2 regions of the Streptococcus parapneumoniae genome follow, and region 2 is predicted to be linked to the other one. Evidence: riboswitches for the same ligand, from Rfam matches in the RefSeq annotation. Region 2 holds a riboswitch; the other holds the start of a gene.
What was found. Region 2 has a riboswitch for thiamine pyrophosphate ahead of thiD (bifunctional hydroxymethylpyrimidine kinase/phosphomethylpyrimidine kinase). Riboswitches for the same ligand answer to the same signal wherever they lie in the genome.
Positions count from the first base shown of each region.

Region 1: another riboswitch for thiamine pyrophosphate. It lies ahead of SP4011_RS11205 (thiamine-binding protein); the one in region 2 lies ahead of thiD (bifunctional hydroxymethylpyrimidine kinase/phosphomethylpyrimidine kinase).

Region 1 is NZ_AP026968.1:2,285,840-2,289,250, reverse strand. Features, by position in the region: gene cbpD (choline binding-anchored murein hydrolase CbpD) at 167-1,285, shown strand; TPP riboswitch at 1,368-1,470, shown strand; gene SP4011_RS11205 (thiamine-binding protein) at 1,539-1,829, shown strand; gene SP4011_RS11200 (ABC transporter permease) at 1,792-2,550, shown strand; gene SP4011_RS11195 (ABC transporter substrate-binding protein) at 2,588-3,411, shown strand, end outside.
Region 2 is NZ_AP026968.1:1,587,294-1,590,704, forward strand. Features, by position in the region: gene SP4011_RS08225 (heavy metal translocating P-type ATPase) at 1-262, opposite strand, end outside; gene SP4011_RS08230 (cupredoxin domain-containing protein) at 272-643, opposite strand; gene SP4011_RS08235 (CopY/TcrY family copper transport repressor) at 654-1,049, opposite strand; TPP riboswitch at 1,233-1,330, shown strand; gene thiD (bifunctional hydroxymethylpyrimidine kinase/phosphomethylpyrimidine kinase) at 1,414-2,205, shown strand; gene thiE (thiamine phosphate synthase) at 2,413-3,045, opposite strand; gene SP4011_RS08250 (hydroxyethylthiazole kinase) at 3,038-3,411, opposite strand, start outside.

The DNA.
Region 1 (3,411 bases), 700 kb from region 2:
TTTCTCCGAATAGTTTAAGTGAAGGCAATCTTCGATTTATACTCTTCGAAAATCAAATTCAAACCACGTCAGCTTCGCCTTGCCGTACTCAAGTACAGCCTGCGCCTAGCTTCCTAGTTTGCTCTTTGATTTTCATTGAGTACTATATTATTTTCAAGGAGGAAGAATGAAAATTTTACCGTTTATAGTAAGAGGGACAAGTTATTACTTGAAGATGTCAGTTAAAAAGCTTGTTCCTTTTTTAGTAGTAGGATTGATGTTAGCAGCGAGTGATAGTGTCTATGCCTATTCTGGAGGAAATGGATCGATTGCGCGAGGGGATGATTATCCTGTTTATTATAAAAATGGGAGCCAGGAGATTGATCAGTGGCGCATGTATTCTCGTCAGTGTACTTCTTTTGCAGCCTTTCGTTTGAGTAATGTCAATGGTTTTGAGATTCCAAGGGCTTATGGAAATGCGAATGAATGGGGGCATCGTGCTCGTCGTGAAGGCTATCGTGTAGATAATACACCGACGATTGGCTCCATTGCTTGGTCTACTGCAGGAACTTATGGGCATGTTGCCTGGGTGTCAAATGTAATGGGAGATCAGATTGAGATCGAGGAATATAACTATGGTTATACAGAAGCCTATAATAAACGAAGTATAAAAGCAAATACCATGACTGGTTTTATTCATTTTAAAGATTTGGCTGGTGGTAGTGTGGGGAATAGTCAAACCTCAGTTTCAATAGGAGGAACACATTATTTTAAGAGCAAGTCTGCTATCAAAAATCAGCCACTAGCTAGCGCAACTGCAATTGATTACTATTATCCTGGGGAGAATGTTCATTATGATCAAATTCTCGAAAAAGATGGATACAAGTGGATGAGCTATACGGCTTATAACGGAAGTCGTCGTTATATCCAGCTAGAGGGAGTGACTTCTTCACAAAATTATCAGAACCAATCAGGAAATAGCTCTAACTATGGATCCAATAACAGTTCAACTGTCGGTTGGAAGAAAATAAATGGTAGTTGGTATCATTTCAAATCAAATGGGTATAAATCAACGGGATGGTTGAAAGATGGTTCTAGCTGGTATTATTTGAAATCATCTGGTGAAATGCAGACAGGATGGTTAAAGGAGAATGGCTCGTGGTATTACCTGGATAGTTCAGGGGCAATGAAAACAGGCTGGTATCAAGTTTCTGGTAAGTGGTATTATTCTTACTCTTCAGGTGCCTTAGCTGTTAATACGACGGTGGATGGCTACAGAGTAAACAGTGATGGAGAACGAGTATAGAAAATTGGAGTAGGAAATTTTTCCTGCTCTTTTCTGTAAGCAGTTTCCTTGACATTTTTCTTATTTTGCGCTATCATATATCTATATAATATATGGGAGTCTGTGTACAGTCTGAGAGGAAGTGTTAAACTTCGACCGCACCTGATCTGGGTAATGCCAGCGTAGGGAACGATACTTAGTCTATTCTTGACCTTTTCCATATATGGCAAAGGTTTTTCTTTTTGTCAAAGGAAAACGAGAAGAGGAGGTTTTTATGAAAGCAAGCATTGCCTTGCAAGTTTTACCCCTAGCGCAGGGGATTGATCGGATAGCTGTTATCGATCAGGTCATTGCTTACCTGCAAGCTCAAGAAGTGACCATGGTGGTGACACCATTTGAAACGGTCTTGGAAGGGGAGTTTGATGAGCTCATGCGTATTCTCAAAGAAGCGCTGGAAGTGGCAGGGCAGGAGGCAGATAATGTCTTTGCCAATGTCAAAATAAATGTAGGAGAGATTTTAAGTATTGATGAGAAACTTGAAAAGTATACTGAGACGACACATTAGTCTATTGGGCTTTCTGGGAGTCTTGTCAATCTGGCAGTTAGCAGGTTTTCTTAAACTTCTCCCCAAGTTTATCCTGCCGACACCTCTTGAAATTCTCCAGTCCTTTGTTCGTGACAGAGAATTTCTCTGGCACCATAGCTGGGCGACCTTGAGAGTGGCTTTATTGGGACTGATTTTGGGAGTCTTGATTGCCTGTCTCATGGCTGTACTTATGGATAGTTTAACTTGGCTCAATGACCTGATTTACCCTATGATGGTGGTTGTTCAGACTATCCCGACCATTGCCATAGCTCCTATCTTGGTCTTGTGGCTAGGTTATGGCATTTTGCCTAAGATTGTCCTGATTATCTTGACGACAACCTTCCCTATCATCGTCAGCATTTTGGACGGTTTTAGGCATTGCGACAAGGATATTCTGACCTTGTTTAGTCTGATGCGGGCCAAGCCTTGGCAAATCCTGTGGCATTTTAAAATTCCAGTCAGCCTGCCTTACTTTTATGCAGGTCTGAGGGTCAGTGTCTCCTACGCCTTTATCACAACAGTGGTATCTGAGTGGTTGGGAGGCTTTGAAGGACTAGGTGTCTACATGATTCAGTCCAAGAAACTGTTTCAGTATGATACCATGTTTGCTATTATTATTCTGGTATCGATTATCAGTCTTCTTGGTATGAAGTTGGTCGATATCAGCGAGAAATATGTGATTAAATGGAAACGTTCGTAGAATTAGAATGTTTCAAAAAAGAAAAGAGGAAATCAAAATGAAGAAAACATGGAAAGTGTTTTTAACGCTTGTGACAGCTCTTGTAGCTGTTGTGCTTGTAGCTTGTGGCCAAGGAACTGCTTCTAAGGATAACAAAGAGGCAGAACTCAAGAAAATTGACTTTATCCTAGACTGGACACCAAATACCAACCACACAGGGCTTTATGTTGCCAAGGAAAAAGGCTATTTCAAAGAAGCTGGAGTGGATGTTGATTTGAAATTGCCACCAGAAGAAAGTTCTTCTGACTTGGTTATCAATGGTAAGGCACCATTTGCAGTGTATTTCCAAGACTACATGGCTAAAAAATTGGAAAAAGGGGCAGGAATTACTGCTGTTGCAGCTATCGTAGAACACAATACATCAGGAATCATTTCTCGTAAATCTGACAATGTAGCTAGTCCAAAGGACTTGGTTGGTAAGAAATACGGAACTTGGAATGACCCAACTGAACTTGCTATGTTGAAAACCTTAGTAGAATCTCAAGGTGGAGACTTTGAAAAAGTTGAAAAAGTACCAAACAACGACTCAAACTCAATCACACCGATTGCCAATGGCGTTTTTGATACTGCTTGGATCTACTACGGTTGGGATGGAATTCTTGCTAAATCTCAAGGTGTAGAGGCTAACTTCATGTATTTGAAAGACTACGTTAAAGAATTTGACTACTACTCACCAGTCATCATCGCAAACAACGACTATTTGAAAGATAACAAAGAAGAAGCTCGTAAAGTCATCCAAGCTATCAAAAAAGGCTACCAATATGCTATGGAGCATCCGGAAGAAGCAGCTGATATTCTCATCAAGAATGCACCTGAACTCAA
Region 2 (3,411 bases):
TGCCACAAGAAAATTCATGTTGGCCTAATTCTTGAGGTGTAAAACGAATGACTTTCTCCTCATCCACGCCGATTGGTTCCAAGATGCCTTCTTCTTCAAAAAGAATTTCCTTATAACAGTTTGAAGGAGTAGCACGATGAAAGATAATCTCAGCAGGAACTCCTTTTTGCAGTTGAATGTGGGCTGGATGGTAGCCTTTGTCTGCCGTGATACGGATTTTTTGAACACCATTTTCAAGACTTGCTTTTACAATTTCAGTCATATCATTCTCCTATTCTACAATCATCTTGCCGTGCATCATATTCATGCCACAAGAGAAACCATACTCTCCAGCCTGCTCAGGCGTGATTTCCACTACATACTCTTCACCCATTGGCAGGTCCGCATGTACACCAAAATCTGGAAAAACAATTTGGTCCAGACAGGGTGAAGGATCCTTACGGTCAAAGACAATGCGGGCTGGTACTGATTTCTTGAGGATAATCAACTCAGGCGTATAGCCTCCCATGACTTCCACTCGAATCTCTTGGTAGCCGTTTTTTTGCTGGGCCTTTTGTCCAGATTTTTCAGGCTTTTTGAAAAACCAAAACAAGATAAACGCGATAAGGGCAATACAAATAATGGTTACAATACTATTTAACATGACGTCTCCTTTACATACAATTACATTTTACTTCTGTTACAGCGCTTGATTTCTTCTCAGAAATCACAGCTTCCAAGTCTTCCAAATCAGCCAGAGTAAAATCACATTCAGCAATCAAATCAGCCAACAAGTTCTTAATCCTACGGGAACAAACCTTGTCTTTAATATCTTGGACAAGTAAATCTCGACTTTGATCCAAAGTTAAAAGGGCTGAATAGACAAAGGACTTGCCTTCTTTTTTCCTTGTCAGACACTCTTTCTCAACCAAACGAGCCAAGAGAGTTTGAATGGTTGACTTGGACCAGTCGAACCGCTCCGCCAGAACCCTGATCAAATCTGAACTGGTCTGCTCCCCCTGCATCCAAATAATCTTCATGACCTGCCATTCTGCATCTGAAATCTGCATCATCACACCTCCAAAATCTACATTTGTCAATTACAGTTATTAGTATACTTCAAAAATCTACATTCGTCAATCATAAAATCAATCTTTTTGTCGAAAAATAGGATTTTAATCATTTGAAAAGCGATTTGCAGTCAAATATTACTATATAAACAATAAAAATATGCTATACTAAAGAAAAAAGAAAACAACCACTAGGGGTGCGTAAAGCTGAGATTAACGACTGTTAGACCCTTTGACTCAATCTAGGTAATGCTAGCTGATGGAAGTGGAAATGATAATGGGGACTAGCAGTCTTCTATTGCCTTCCTGAAACAGATTAGCTTGTTCTTAAGAATACAAACTTCAGTTGGTTGGGAGGTTTTAGATGACTTATTTACCCGTTGCTTTGACCATTGCAGGAACTGACCCAAGTGGCGGTGCTGGCGTTATGGCTGATTTAAAGTCATTCCAAGCGAGAGATGTCTATGGAATGGCCGTTGTGACTAGCCTTGTTGCTCAAAATACCAGAGGTGTTCAGCTAATCGAGCACGTTTCTCCTCAAATGTTGGAAGCCCAATTGGACAGTGTCTTTTCTGATATTCCACCTCAGGCTGTAAAAACTGGGATGTTGGCAACTACCGAAATCATGGAAATCATCCAACCCTATCTTAAAAAACTGGATTGTCCCTATGTCCTTGATCCTGTTATGGTTGCTACAAGTGGAGATGCCTTGATCGACTCAGTTGCTAGAGACTATCTCAAAACAAACTTACTACCTCTAGCAACGATTATTACGCCAAATCTTCCTGAGGCAGAAGAGATTGTTGGTTTTTCAATCCATGATCCTGAAGACATGCAGCGTGCTGGTCGCCTAATTTTAAAAGAATTTGGTCCTCAGTCTGTCGTCATCAAAGGTGGGCATCTCGAAGGCGGTGCCAAGGATTTCCTCTTTACCAAGGATGACCAATTTTTCTGGGAAAGCCCAAGAATTCAAACCTGTCACACCCATGGTACTGGATGTACCTTTGCTGCAGTAATTACGGCTGAACTAGCCAAGGGCAAGACTCTCTATCAGGCAGTTGATAAGGCCAAGGCCTTTATTACGAAAGCCATCCAAGATGCTCCGCAACTCGGTCATGGTTCTGGCCCAGTCAACCATACAACTTTTAAAGATTAAGAAAAAACTCTCTAGTTCCCACTTTAAGGGAATTAGAGAGTTTTTATACTCTTCGAAAATCTCTTCAAACTACGTCAGCTTCCATCTGCAACCTCAAAACACTATTTTGAGCTGACTTCATCAATCTTATCTAAAACCTCAAGGCAGGGCTTTGAGCAACCTGCGGCTAGCTTCCTAGTTTGCTCTTTAATTTTCATTGAGTATTAGTTAGGAAATAATGTCATCCAGCTTTGATAAAAAGGCTTGGGTTTTTGCCTCAATATCTTCTGCCTGCATCAGATCGCGTACGACTGCTACTCCAGCTATACCCGTGCCGATAAGTTGGTCAATATTCTCTGAAGTCAAGCCTCCAATAGCAACTACTGGAATGGCAACCGTTTGGCAAATTGTTTTCAAGGTCGATATCAGAGTGATGGGCGCATTTTCCTTGGTGGTAGTTGGGAAAATGGCTCCTGTACCCAAGTAATCTGCACCTGATTTCTCCGCTTCCAGAGCTCTTTTAACCGTTTTAGCGGTGACACCGAGGATTTTGTCAGGGCCCAAGACTTGTCGGGCAACCGAAACTGGTAATTCATCATCTCCGATATGCAGACCTGCTGCATCGACTGCAAGACAGATATCCAACCGATCATCGATTATCAAGGGTACCTGATAGGCATCTGTTATTTCCTTGACTTGTTTTGCCAGTTGATAATATTGATTGGTTGTGAGATTTTTTTCTCGTAATTGGACTATGGTAACCCCTGAACGGCAGGCTGTCTCAACCTTTTCAAGAAAGCTTTCCACGGAATCTTGATAGCGATTGGTTACCAGATATAGTCTAAGTGCTTCTCTATTCATAAACATCTCCTTTGATGGCATCTAACCAGTTTTTATCTCTTCTTAGAAGCGAAAGCTGATTGAGTACTCGGTAACGAAATTCTTCCAATCCCATTCCTTGAACAACTATTCTCTCAGCAGCAATGTTAAGATAAGAGACTGCTAAGCAAGAAGCTTCAAAACCAGTCTTTCCTTGGCTGAGAAAAACGGCTGTTAAGGCTCCAACCAAATCTCCTGTCCCTGTTATCCAGTCTAATTCTGCACAGCCATTTCCCAGTACAGCAACTTGATTCTCCGAAACGATGAGATCTCTGGAGCCTGTGACTAAGAATGATATACCAGGATAGGTCTGACACCAGTCTTTCAAGACTTGAAGTAAATCCTCAG